Regions from separate parts of the Bacillus sp. J14TS2 genome, predicted to be linked through region 1. Evidence: a T-box and tRNA genes for the amino acid it is inferred to sense, from the RefSeq annotation. Region 1 holds a T-box; the other holds one or more tRNA genes.

The links. A T-box is a leader RNA that pairs with one kind of tRNA and senses whether it is charged. The one in region 1 lies ahead of KI375_RS21335 (valine--tRNA ligase), so its partner is inferred to be a tRNA-Val.
Region 2: it encodes a tRNA-Val, which carries the amino acid that the T-box ahead of KI375_RS21335 (valine--tRNA ligase) is inferred to sense. The anticodon was not compared.

What each region holds. Positions count from the first base shown of each region.
Region 1 covers NZ_BORE01000016.1:92,169-99,562, forward strand. Annotated here, with positions in the region: gene KI375_RS21330 (DNA topoisomerase III) at 122-2,314, shown strand; T-box leader at 2,610-2,870, shown strand; gene KI375_RS21335 (valine--tRNA ligase) at 2,933-5,284, shown strand; gene KI375_RS21340 (YjcZ family sporulation protein) at 5,557-5,700, shown strand; gene KI375_RS21345 (sensor histidine kinase) at 5,776-6,885, opposite strand; gene KI375_RS21350 (transglycosylase domain-containing protein) at 7,235-7,394, shown strand, end outside.
Region 2 covers NZ_BORE01000019.1:26,251-33,644, reverse strand. Annotated here, with positions in the region: gene KI375_RS22860 (Cof-type HAD-IIB family hydrolase) at 1-664, opposite strand, end outside; gene KI375_RS27720 (hypothetical protein) at 933-1,055, opposite strand; gene KI375_RS22855 (hypothetical protein) at 1,246-1,500, opposite strand; tRNA gene KI375_RS22850 (tRNA-Val) at 1,856-1,928, opposite strand; gene KI375_RS22845 (DUF6944 family repetitive protein) at 2,252-2,830, shown strand; gene KI375_RS28140 (DUF8096 family protein) at 2,963-3,139, opposite strand; gene KI375_RS22840 (hypothetical protein) at 3,332-3,568, shown strand; gene KI375_RS22835 (phosphotransferase enzyme family protein) at 3,979-4,983, shown strand; gene KI375_RS22830 (GNAT family N-acetyltransferase) at 5,099-5,551, shown strand; gene KI375_RS22825 (NUDIX domain-containing protein) at 5,692-6,156, shown strand; gene KI375_RS22820 (HAD family hydrolase) at 6,492-7,163, shown strand.

The DNA of each region.
Region 1 (7,394 bases):
ATGAAATATCTTCTACGTCAATTTATAAATGGATTAAGCTTTAGTCAAATATAGAAACACATTTTCTCCTTAAAACTATGTTATATTAGATTGTACATAGTTAGTAAAGGAGTTCGAAAAAATGGCAAAAAGTGTAGTAATTGCTGAGAAACCCTCCGTTGCACGCGATATAGCAAATGTATTGAAGTGTACTAAAAAAGGAAATGGATTTCTAGAAGGCAACAAATATATCGTTACTTGGGCGCTAGGGCATTTAGTAACTTTAGCAGATCCTGAAATATATGATGTTAAATATAAGAAATGGAATTTAGAAGATCTTCCTATGCTTCCAGAACCCATGAAATTAGTTATTATGAAACAAACCGGAAAGCAGTTTAATGCTGCAAAAGCACAGCTAAATCGCAGTGATGTGAATGAAATAATTGTGGCTACTGATGCAGGGAGAGAAGGAGAACTAGTTGCACGTTGGATAATTAAAAAAGCAAAAGTTCATAAGCCTATCAAACGTCTGTGGATTTCCTCTGTAACAGACAAAGCAATAAAAGATGGATTTAATAACTTAAAGCCTGGTAAAGCCTATGAAAACCTGTATGCTTCAGCAGTAGCGCGTTCGGAGGCAGATTGGTATATAGGGTTAAATGCAACTCGTGCCTTAACAACAAAATATAATGCACAATTAAACTGTGGACGTGTGCAAACACCAACAGTAGCAATGGTTGAAGCACGAGAAGAAGAAATAAAGAATTTCAAACCGCAAACGTATTATGGAATTGAAGCTCAAACAGATGGGCTTAAATTAACGTGGCAAGATGCAAAAGGAAATAGTCGCAGCTTTAATAAAGCAAAAGTTGATGCAATCGTTAAATCACTTGAAGGTAAAGATGCAACTGTTGTTTCCATTGACCGGAAAGCCAAAAAAACATTTTCACCTGCTCTATACGATTTAACGGAGTTACAACGTGATGCAAATAAAATCTTTGGTTATTCAGCTAAAGAAACGCTAAATATCATGCAAAAACTGTACGAGCAACATAAAGTGTTAACATATCCTCGTACTGACTCACGTTATTTATCTTCAGACATTGTTAGTACGCTTCCAGAGCGTTTAAAAGCGTGTGGTGTAAATGAATATCGTCCACTTGCTTATAAAATACTAGCAAAGCCAATAAAAGCATCAAAAGCCTTTGTAGATGATGGGAAAGTAAATGATCATCATGCTATCATTCCAACCGAAGGTTATGTGAATTTCTCAGCATTTACAGATAAAGAACGTAAAATATATGACCTTGTTGTAAAGCGTTTCTTAGCCGTATTATTCCCGGCTTTTGAATATGAACAATTAATAGTGCAAGCAAAAATTGGTGATGAAAAATTCATTGCCAAAGGAAAAACGGTATCTAATGCTGGTTGGAAAGAAGTGTACGGAAACCGATTCGATGATGAAGAAGCAACGGATGATGTAAAAGAGCAATTATTACCTCGTCTTGTAAAGGATTATGTATTAAATACAAAGTTGATCGCTCAAACGGCTGGCCAAACAACTCCCCCTGCACGTTTTACAGAGGCTACTTTACTATCAGCCATGGAAAATCCCACAAAGTACATGGAGACAAACAATAAGGAACTAGTAAATACGTTAAAATCAACTGGTGGACTTGGTACTGTTGCCACTCGAGCTGATATTATTGATAAATTATTCAATTCATTCCTAATCGAAAAACGTGGTGGAAAAGAAATCTTTATCACTTCTAAAGGTCGTCAGCTACTGGATTTAGTACCAGAAGAATTAAAGTCGCCAGCGACAACTGCTGAGTGGGAACAAAAACTTGAGATGATTGCTAAAGGTAGACTCAAAAAGGATGTTTTTATAAATGAAATGAAAGGACATACAAAAGAAATTGTTGCTGAAATTAAAGCAAGTAGTAGAAAGTACAAACACGACAATATTTCAACAAAAGCATGCCCGGACTGTGGAAAGCCAATGCTTGAAGTAAACGGTAAGAAAGGAAAAATGCTTGTCTGCCAAGATCGTGAATGTGGTTATAAAAAAAATGTTTCACGCTTAACCAATGCACGCTGCCCTCAATGTAAAAAGAAAATGGAACTTCGTGGTGAAGGTAAAGGCCAAATTTTCGCATGTAAATGTGGATATCGCGAGAAACTATCTGCTTTTGAAGCGAGACGTAAAAAAGAAGGTAGTGGAAAAATGGATAAGCGTAGTGTCCAAAAATACATGAAGGAACAACAAAAAGAAGCTGAACCAATAAACAATGCATTAGCAGAAGCGTTGAAAGGATTAAAAATAGATTCTTAATTGATTTGAGCTGGCGGTTCTCAACTGTCGGCTCGTTTTTTAAAACTTTAAGTAATGGAAACACTTTGGAATTTTACTTTGTAAAAAACTATTCTGTTCAATACAAAGTGAAAGTTCAATCAGTGGGGGTTTTACAGCCAGTTAATGCGGGATAAATTGTAATAAAACCTGTAAACACAACGTGAGAGCCTATACACCGTTGATTTCCGCTGCAGGCGGACGCTTTCTGCTGACATTTTTATGGTAGTCGTTGATTTTTTTTTGCTTTAGTGTATAATAATGGAAATTGAATACAATAAAGGCATTGACGAGGAGGAGTACATACTTATCTGATGCATAGAGAGAAGGTGGATGGTGTAAACCTTCGTGAAGATAGTATGGAAGTAGCCTCTGAGCTGTGAACCGAACGGAAAGATATTTCTTAGTAGACTTCAACGGGATTTCCGCCGTCACAGGAAAACGATATCGGATATTTATGAACTATCCCGCATCGGTAGAGTGCAGAGAATATTCTCTGAATTTGGGTGGTACCACGGACGCAATGTTCGCCCCAGAGCAATGGAAATTGCTTTGGGGCGTTTTTTATTGTGTTCAATCACTAATTTTGGAGGTATTCAAATGGAAAAGCGCTATAATTTTGCTCAGATAGAAAAACAAATGCAGGAATTTTGGGAAGAAGAACAAATTTACAAGTTCGATCCAGATGCACAAGGGGAGATATACTCGATTGACACTCCGCCGCCGACAGTTAGTGGAAACATGCATGTCGGGCACTTGTTCTCTTACACACAGGCTGAAATGATTGCACGGTTTCGCAGAATGCAGGGCTATAATGTATTTTATCCCTTTGGCTTTGATGATAATGGATTACCGACCGAACGTTTGGTTGAACGCGACGAAGGTATACGTGCAAAAGATTTCTCCCGGAGTGCATTTATTAATAAATGCAAACAGACAACTAAAAATTATGAAACAGAATTTAAAAAATTCTGGAGAACAATGGGATTTTCGGTTGATTGGTCCACGCAATATGAAACGATAAACGATGACGTTAGAAAAATATCACAGTTATTATTTCTAGAGCTTGTCCAAAAAGAAAAGACATATGTGAAAGAATCTCCTGTGCTTTGGTGTACCGAATGTCAAACTTCTATCGCTCAGGCCGAGCTTGATACAGCTGATAATGAATCGACCTTTATCTATATTCCCTTTATGGTTGAAGGAAATCCGCTTTATGTTGCAACAACACGCCCTGAACTATTATATGGATGCGTTTGTTTATTCGTTCATCCTGATGACGAACGATATACATCATATATTGGGAAAAATGCTCAGATACCGCTTTACGACTATGAAGTGCCGATACTGGCGGATGATACGGTTGGAATAGATAAAGGCACCGGCGTTGTTATGTGCGCAACATTCGGTGATAGCTCCGATGCCAAGTGGTATGCTGAACACGCTCTGCCATATCGCAAGGTAATTTTGGCGGACGGTACTCTTGATAAGGATGTTCCCTTTATCGGCGAACTTACGGTCCATGCCGCCAGAAAAGAGATCATTCGATTGCTTGATGAATCCAATCTGCTGCAGAAATCCGAGAATATAATACACGCTGTTGCAATTCATGAACGCTGCAGAAAAGAAATCGAAATCATCCCGTCAAGGCAATGGTATATCGATATTCTATCTGAAAAAGAGCGGTTTCTGGATGCAGCAAACCAAATAAATTGGTATCCCGCCTACATGAAAAATCGCTATATTGCATGGGTTGAAAATTTGAAGTGGGACTGGTGTATTTCTCGTCAACGCTATTTCGGCGTTCCTTTTCCAGTTTGGTATTGCAATCATTGCGGAAAAGCTAGCTTCGCAAAAGCCGAACAGCTTCCCGTCAATCCGCTCGAAACCCCATACAAGGGTACATGTGACTGCGGATGCAAGGAATTTACTCCCGAAAGTGCCGTATTCGACACATGGGCAACGTCATCGCTAACGCCGCAGATCCATGAGAGGTTTGGTCTTAAGCTAACTCCAATGGGTATGAGAACGCATGCACATGAAATCATACGGACATGGACTTTTTATACTATCGTAAGAAGCCTGTATCATACAGGAGATATTCCATGGAAAGACTTAATGATAAATGGATTTGTTCTCGCTAAGAAGGGAGAAAAGATCAGCAAGTCAAAAGAAAATTCTGAGATGGAACCAGAAGCGCTAGTTGCCGCTCATTCTGCAGATGTTTTGCGCTATTGGTCAGCCAACGCGCGTCTCGGAACCGATACCTTTTTTGCTATCGACGAGCTTACGATTGCCAAACGGTTTATTACGAAGCTGTGGAATGCTTCCAAGTTTGCCATTTCTCATTTGCAAGACATTGATTTATCGGAGAAACCTCAGCTATTGCCGGTGGATAGATGGATAGTCGAACGTACGAATGAAACGATTAAAAAGGCTACCGTATGGTTGAATGAATATGAAATCGGATCGGCAAGACACGAATTGGATGAATTGTTCTGGAAAGACTTTTGCGATAATTATATAGAAATCGTCAAGTCCAGATTATATAAGCCCGAGCTTCATGGATATGTTGAAAGGCGTTCAGGTCAGTATGCGCTTTATTATTCATTGCTGAATATCCTGAAAATGTATGCTGTATATATTCCGCATATCACCGAATATATATATCAGCAATTTTTCAAACAGCATGAAAAAACTGCATCCGTTCATCTTTTGAAATGGGAAAAAAATGAGCACTTAAACGATGATTTTCTAGAGTTTGGAGAAACGATTAAAGAAGTGATATCCGCTATGCGGAAGAATAAATCGGATAAAAATTTATCGATTCGGGCTGAGATCGATGTTATCGAAATTAGAACTGTGTCTAAACATTTAGAGTGGTTTAAGCAGACCGAAAAAGATTTGAAAGCCTGTTCTAACGCTAAGGTGATACAGTATATCTCTAAGTAATTGTGCTGCTAAAGGCAAATCATTTCCTATTAGAAAGATTAAAGTGGACTCAAGTAATTATCTGGTCCCTCCATACAATGTTTTTGTTACCCCAGTGCGCGCGACCCGAGATTTTTCTGCTAAGACAAGTGATTACCGTTAAGAGCTTAGCAAAATAAATACTGATAAAAATAAAAAAGATTTTCAGTGTCCATACATTTTTTAGAACTTTTGAATAGTATATGGTGCAAGGGTGATCATTCACCCTTTAATTCTGACCTGGAGGTGAGAATATGGGCTTCGGATGTGGTGGCGGCTGTGGCGGCTACGGCGGATATGCTGGCGGAGCTGGTGGTGGTTTCGGCTACGGCGGTGGCTTTGCGTTGATCGTAGTACTATTTATCCTGTTGATTATCGTTGGAGCAGCTTGGTTATAGAAGGTAATGATTAGGTAAAAGCTGTATTTCTTTTATGTTTGTGAAACAGGAAAGTGGAGAGAATCTTCTCTCCACTTAATTTTGATCTTGCCAAGCAGGCAGAATAACAGTAAAGACTGTCCAATCTTCATCAGATGAGCAAAGTAAATGACCATGATGCTTGTCAATAATTTCTTTACATACATAAAGCCCTAACCCTGTTCCAGAATCCTTGGTAGTGAAAAAAGGATCAAAGATGGTTTCAACGATATTTCCGGGTATTTTTGGACCTGAATTTGCAATTTTTATAAAATTTTGATGTTGCTCTTGATAGCCCGATATTTTTATAATTGGTTTGGGAACTTGGTGAGACATCGCCTCTATAGCGTTAAAAATAATATTAATAAGGACTTGTTTGATTTCTTCAGCATATCCATTTATGTATAATGCCCCATTAAAATTTGTATCTAGTTGCACATTAGACTCTAAAATTTTTGGATAAATGAAGGAAAGGATTTGATCAAATTGATCAGATAAGGAAAAAATCTCCTTTTTTTGATTCGTTTTTTCTTTCTTAGAAAGCATGAGAAATTGAGTAATTTTTACCTTTAAATCGCTTAATTCATCTTGGATAATATCTAAATAGGGAAGATCTGGTCGATCAGAACGAAGTAATTGCACAAAGCCATCTACCGTTGTTAAAGGATTACGAAATTCATGGACAAAGCTTGCTGTCATTTGTCCTAAAAGTGTTAAGCGATCTTCATGGTCCTTTTTAGCTGCATGTAAAGAGTTTTCCGATTCTGCTAGATGTTTCAACAAATAAAATATAAATGTATCAATAATGGAAGACAGTTTATAATAAAATCTAAAATGACTTTCTTCTTGAATGGGGAGCTTATACATAATGGCTGTCAATTCTGTTTTTAAGCTCGTAATATTCTGTACCAAAAAATGGACAATACTCGGTTTATAGATAACATGCTCTGAAAGTTCTTTAGCTTTTTCTTGCAGATATTCATCTTTTTCAATCTCGGATAATGTAAAGGCACTTAGGAAGATATCAAGCATTAACTTTATATGAGTTTCCATCCATTCATTAAAAACTTTATCTGGTGACTTGAGAAGTTTTTCTTTCCAATGTGCCAAAACAATCTTCTTCTCCAGTTGTATAGAGGATAAAACGTCTTCTTTTATTTGGCTCATTTTCTCACCTCTTCTCTATTATAAGTTCTGCATTGACAATAAATATCCTTCTGTAATTTCCAATAGTTTCCAATGATACGATGAAATTCGATCATAGGACCTAAAAATCACTTAATTTATCCTTTGATCTTCTGAAATCAGTGGGAAATGACGAAAATCCCCACTGATTCAAGTTTCACTTTATATATATTATCATACAATCTTTTATATTCATTCTCAATAAAGAACAGCAGGATCACTAATAATGTAGTAAAATTATGTAGGAATAAGTAAGAAATTGTGGATTATCTTGTATAAAAGTATTATAGTGTATTTGGATTAATGATCTTGAAAAAGTGGTGAAATTGCTATGAAATTAATCACAACAATCATGCAGGCTATCAAAAGATTTTGGAAAAAAGCGCATTTAAATCAGATATTAATCTTAACGATATCCTTAGTGGTTTTACTTGGTTTGGGATATTTTGCGTGGATCGCTAGTACAACAAATGTGGAAGCTTTAAAACAAG
Region 2 (7,394 bases), on a different contig from region 1:
CTTCTTTTAATTCCTTCTCAGCATTACCCATCGCAATGCCTAAACCAGCAGCTTTGATTAATTCAAGGTCATTTCGATTATCCCCAATGGCCATAACTTCTGCCATCTCAATCCCTAAATGTTCACAAAGCTTCTGTATACCTGTCGCCTTTGAAACATTGACAAGTGAAATTTCCACAACACGACTCGACGACCATGTAATATTTAATGTCTCACTATTTTTTAGTTTCTCTCTTAATTGTCGAACAATCTGTTCATCATTATGACTAATACCAAATTTGAAAAAGTTTGTTGCAAAGATATCATCTGCCCAATCTTCCATCTTGACATGGTCTGTATCGTTATATCCCCAAAATGTTCCCCCAGATTCAAGAGCCATTGCATGCAACATGCGAATATCCTTTTGCTCAATATAAAACCTTTTCACAAGTTCTCCAGGTTTACTCCAGATCTCAGCTCCATTGGCAAGTACCATTGGTGACTCTAAACCTAATTCTTGACGAATTCGTTCAACTCTTTGTAATCCTCGACCTGTTGTCAAAACGACGACAACACCAGCATCAGCTGCTCGTTTTATCCACTGCTTATTTGCTCCAGATACGCCTTTATTGCGGGTTAGGACGGTTTCATCTAAATCTAAGGCTAATACTTTATACTTCACCATATAATCGACTTCTCTCCTTTTTTATTCAATCAAGTGAAGAATCTATTGGTGGTGAGTTCACAGAAGTAACAAATCTTATAGATTGTGGTTTTCATTATATCATATAGATTTGTCCAGTTTTATCTCCCTTTATTAGATGCTTTGTTCATTTACGTTCACCATAGCGACCCTTATCGTATTTTTGTATAGTGCCTTTTTCTATAACACAAAAGGCATTGAACGACCTCTCGCGTGTCATTCAATGCCTTTCAATTCTCGTTCATACTTGTTAATACCTATTTTTTCGCCATTTATTTTTTATATAAGGTTTAATATCTTGAGGTCCTTCTCTATTCTGACGCTCTGCATCTTTTTTAAAGACTTCCATCGCTTTGATATAAAGTAGACTCATTCTTTAGACCTCCTCAATGCCTAGTTATTTGTATTATTTCCATTTGGGTCTTGAGCAAAACTTCAAATTTTAAATCTTGTTTTTGTATCTCGTTTGTGCTCCTTTCTTCCGCATTAAGAGGCACAGCGACACTGTAAAAATTCATATTCGTTGAAATTTGAAGGATGGAAGAAATTCTATGTATAAAATTTTACTCGTTCATAACTCTGCCATAGCTTACGAGTAAAGCAAAAATAAGAACTAGTAAAGATATTAATATCATCACATTTATAATAATATACAATGCAACGTATTTTGAGCGAAGGGCAACGAAAATACCAAAAATTGCAATGATCCCCATAGCGGCAGCCAAAATAAATCCATTTACATTCGGACCACGAAAAATAAAAAAGACAAGGATATTAATAACCACTGCTGCTATTGATAAAAAGTCATATTTACTCATCGTTTCCTTCTCCTATTAAATGTTAATTGCAACTATTAACTATAATTTTGAAATTCGATATAAATCTAATTTATCCTTTAGGAAAGCTATTTCCTCCAAGTTCGCCTATAAAAAACCACTTATCGTTTGAGGATTTTTTGGTGTCTGACATTTATAAAAAAATTTTGATTGATAACAATTTTGAATAAAAAACATCATCAATTCCTAGACCATCTTTCTCAGCCGGAGTTCGTGATAACAATCATCATGTCTGCACTAGCACATCCTATGCCTTTAACTGATTGAAGTTTCATTTTATAATCTCCTAGACCAAAAAACGTCAAACGCTATTATATTAACGTTTGACGATCCGTAGTGATTCTGACTGGTCTCGAACCAGCGACCTCCACCCTGTCAAGGTGGCGCTCTCCCAGCTGAGCTACAGAATCAACATATTATGTAAAGACAAGATTAATTATACTAGATAAATAATTTTAAGTCAACACTTTCAAATTCCGGAGTGTAAGATGTTGAAAGTAGAAGGATTTAAGGCAAACTTGATTCTAAGGACGGTGTATCTTCATCCCCACTGAATTTTTGAGGATCAAAGGCTAAATTTGCTTGGAGGTGGAGATATTTCTGCCCGTTAATGCGGAAAACTCCTACCCTATGGATAAGTTGCAGTATGCTACGGTTGATGGAAGGAATGAACTGAATAATCGGTTTAAGAATAGAATGTATTAGAAATGAAAATGAGTTGGATTGAATATACATGAATAATCATTTGAAGGAAATAATCGGTTATTTTCTCTCAACAATTGGAACTATACAAGCGGCCATCGGCAATACTCCTCAATTACATTTAAATGAAACACAAAGCTATCAATTGCGACTGATAGGCAATGTTTTGCAAGCTTCGGGAAGTGCATTGGCCGCAGATGGCCAAGGTTCAGTATCTCTAGAAAAAATCGGAGATGAAATTCAAGCAACAGGTAATTCGACCGTTTTCGCAGGGATGTTGCTTTATGGCTGTTCTGACGAAGAGACTGAACAAAGAATAGTTATTGCGGGAACTTGGATGCAGGCTTTAGGAAGTTTCGTAGGACTGGCAGATGAGTTTTTTGATAGTACAGAAGCTGGAAGAGCGGAGAATATTGTTGGAAACCTTTTACAGGGCATTGGGAACTCCTTGCAAGCAATAAGTACTACTCAAGAACTGCACGGAAATAACTCGGAACAAGGTCAGATTGGGGCAGTGGGAAGTTGGATTCAGACTGCAGGATCTGTTATATCCTTGATTGGCCAAATCCAAGAGGAAGCGGAGGAAATACGTCTAGGTATCAATGAATAAAATAATTATAGAGAAGGTATTAAATTTAAAGCATCTTTATTATTTAGATGCTTTTTTGATACGTCCAAAATTAGGAGATGGAGAACTATTGTAGAGATATTTAATACTGAAGGACTCCATCTTGTGATAAGGTTAAATACTTTTCATCATGCCACAGGACTTACATTTGCGAATTAACTTACCATCTTGTAAGTAGCTGTGAAAAGCAGCATTATTACAGTTGTCACACCGACCACTGCTTATATCAGGGTGCTCCTTTAATATGTATATCGTATTAAGATCATATTTTTCAGCGTTTATAGTGATCATCCTTTCTTGATGCCTATATATAGTAGCACATAACACTGTCACAATAACAGCTTTTATTTGTGCTATACAGAGTCTAGAGCTCACTACTTAACTTCATAACTCTTTCCAGAGTGATGAATTAACATTGCTTGAGAATAAATATAATTCTTTTAAATCAAACTAATAGCAACTACGAAAAAGGTGTGTGATGAAATGAAAAAGGTAGCAATGCTTCTATTTTATATAGTTTTACTAGTAACATTACTACCCACTAATTCTTTAGCAACTACTCTGGAGAAACTACCTTCAACTGAATCTTCAAAGCACTGGAAAGTGGTCATTGCAAAAGCAGATGACGAAGATCCAAATCTTAACAAATCAAGAAATCCAGATTTGTATAGTGTTTACAGTATGGACATCAAAACATTGGCAGAGAAAACCCTAAATTAGTTAGGATTGAAGCATACAGGGATGATCCAAATTCAACAAAACAATATGAACTATTTACCGCTGATTACCCACAAGATGAGCTGCTGGATACTAACTTTCATCATTATAATTTTCCTTTATATACTAAGGCTTCGAAGTTGATAGTGATCATAACTTGGACAAACAAAAATGAAGAAAGCAAACATCCACGAAAATTTAGAGAACAGTTTATCTTTAAACAATAAAAAGTGATTAGAGAGGAATCCAGCTATTCCTCTCTTTTCATTCCATATTATAAGAACAATATCGGTATATACGATTTGCTGGGAAGTTTCCCCTTCTTGTAACTCAATCGGGCTGTTAGTTGAAGGAAATTAGTATTGGTACCTCGAATTAGTAATATATAAACTAAATTAGTGAGGTATCCATCTATGGATCAAAAGATTATTGAAGCATTCACTCAAGAAATTCAATCCATTGGAGCAATTAGATTTGGTATTGAAATGAGTGATTTAACCCATATTGGCAATTGGCAGAATTTTATATATGAGTACTCAAAAAATGATCAAGATTACATATTAAGGTTTACTCCTAATGCTCATCGTAGTGTAAATGCAGTAAAGGGAGAAATTGATTGGCTTCTTTATTTAGCGAAAAACGGTGTCTCTGTATCTAGTCCCATCCCATCTACACAAGGTGATTATGTAGAGGTAATTGATAAATCCGATGTGAATTTCATTGTGACATCTTTTATAAAAGCAGAAGGTTCAAAGATTGATTATCCTGAGTGTCTAAGTGATACAAATCTATACTACAACCTTGGTAAGATTATGGGGAAAATCCATTCCTTATCAAAAAGCTATAAACCAAAGGATGAATCTATTCGGAGGCACGACTGGAACCAGAATTATTATCTGCAAAACATTCGAAAGTTTGTCCCATCAGATCAATATTTAATTTATCAATCTCGTGACAAACTCATTGAAAAAATCCAATCCAGTTTTACTAAAGATGAGCATTCCTATGGACTTATTCACGGTGATATAGGAGTTGGAAATTTCCTAGTAAAGGATAAAGGAATAATCACTCTTTTTGATTTTGATGAGGCACAGTATAGTTGGTTTATTGAAGATATTGCTATACCCTTATATTATTTTGTTTATGTTTATGGAGGCGAAGCTGGAAAAGCGAGTAAGGAATCTCAAGCTCATTCATTTATGGAGCATTTCTTAAAAGGATATAAAGAGGAAAACTATTTTGATGAAAAATGGTTAAAACAGATTCCAATTTTTCTACAATTAAGAGAAATAATTGTTTATATAGGCTGTTATCGAAGTTGGGATGTATCAAACTTAGACCAATGGAGTGTCGATTTTTTGAAGGAAAGTAAAGTAAGAATTGAAACGAGTGAACCGGTTGTTAATATATGGAATTAATAGGATATTAATAAACGATTTAAGGAACAATTGTTAAGAGCTCGACATATGGACAGAATTTTGCAATCAAAAATTATCGAGATAAGTTCCTCTATCATAGTCATTGGAGGTTAATATGTCTGTTGAAATTTTGCCATTTACTGAAATATATGCTGAATCGGTTAAGCAATTGGTTATTAATGTTCATCAAGAGTTTGGTTTTGATTATGATCGAAGACTAGACGTCGACTTGGATAAGATATCTCACATCTATGGAGGCCGAGGAGGATTTTGGATTGCTATTGATAACGGGAACTTAATTGGGACCTCAGCTTTAAGAGAGGATACCCAATATACAGGAACTCTGAAGCGTATGTACCTGCTACCACCCTTTCGTGGAAAAGGAATAGGTCAAATGCTGTTACGACATGTGATTGAACATGCAAAGCAACAGGAATATGGAGAAATTCTTCTTGATACGGTTACCTACCAAAAAAGTGCAGTAAAATTATATGAAAAATACGGGTTTATAAAAACTGGCTATAAGGGTTCTCAACTTTTTTATCAGCTTACATTGGCAAACCGATAATGTGTTTTTATAGACTTATAATCTCAACTTCATAGCTTTGGATTATTCCATCTCTAGCATATTTATAATTTGTTTGAAAAATCCCCTTGATCAAGCATTTTTTTATTTTTCTGGTGTAAGATAGACAGTGGAGGGATACGATGAACATAAGAAATTCGGCAAAAGCGATTATTATTCAAGATGGACAATTGTTGGCAATCAAAAAACAGGATATCGATGGGGTTTATTATATTTTACCAGGTGGCGGCCAAGAGCATGGAGAAACGCTTCATGAAGCATTAGAAAGAGAATGTGTAGAAGAAGTCAACGCAAGTGTAAAGATTGATTATTTACTATTTATCCGTGAATATATTGGAAAAAATCATGAACATTTTACCTTTGATTCAGATGTGCATCAAATTGAATATATGTTTTTGTGTCAAATTAAGGGAAATTCTAATAATGTAGGAAATGGCAGCTCGCCTGATGATGGGCAAATCAGTGTGGAGTGGCTGCCTTTAACGGAATTATTAAACTATAGGCTCTATCCTCAATCCATGCGCCAGTATGTTCTTGATCATGTTGGAGGGAATAATCTTCCTGTTTATTTAGGGGATATCAATTAAAATACATATTGTTCACTATACAATAGACTCTCGGAATTCCAAGGTGTCAATCCGCCGAATGACCAAAAGCTTGCTGGGAATCGAGGCTCTTATCAAAAAAAGACATGTCAAAAAAGCGTCACAAGTTTATTTTTTCAAAAAAAGAATGTTTCTGTAAACATCGTCTACCAAGATAGTGCGTGGTTGATTTCCGTGAGCAAGAGATTATCTCAGTGATTGGAGTGGAAGGTGGCGACTCCTGGGTAGGAGGAGAAATAAAAAATAGTACAAGAAAACCTTGTACCATCTAACTCGGTGAATGCAGAGAGTCTATTACAAGGTTAGGAGGGTTTTTGATGGTTGAGGCAATATTTTTTGATTTATATGAAACACTGATTACGGAATGGCAAAATAATCAGAGGAAAGCAACATACTCCAGTGCAGAGTTAGGAATAGACGCAAAAATCTTTAAAAAAGCATGGTCTGCCAGAAGAGAAAAAAGAATGGATGGTACTTTCCTCGATCATCAAAGCTGCCTTAAGGATATATTGCAATCTCTTGATAAGCCAATAAATGAAAATGTAATTGAAGAGATTCATCAGCGGAGATTGGAGGCAAAATTGGTTCCTTTTAAAGAAATAGACACTGAAATACTCCAAGTGCTACAAATATTGAAGGACAAAGATATAAAAGTTGGTTTAATTAGCAATTGTACAGCAGAGGAAGTCGTCGGATGGGAAGATTCTCCATTAGCCAACTTTTTTGATGAAGTAGTTTTTTCATATAAAGTAAAGCAAGCAAAACCAAATGCTAAAATATATTTGATGGCATGTCAGTGTCTAGAGGTTTCCCCTGAACGCTCTCTTTTTATTGGTGATGGTGGCTCAAACGAATTATATGGTGCTTCAAAAGTCGGTCTAAAGGCTTATCAAGCAACATGGTTTCAACCAGATTTTATAAGTGAAAAAATTACTGGCTTTCCTAAATTAGACAATCCCATGCAAATAACAGAACTTATTGAGAGATAAATCACATAGTTGATCAATTACATTAACAATACACCCTTTTACCAGACTCAAAGGAAAGTCTAGCGCAAAACCATGCCGAGATTTTCCTTGTTTCTTTCGGATATCTGTAGATGCGTGATCACTAAACATTTCCTTTCCCGAAAGACTATCGTATAATGTCTAAAGAATAATAGAATCCGGTTATTTTTCTGAGAGTTTCTATAAATCTCTTTTTTTTATGGTCAAAACTTA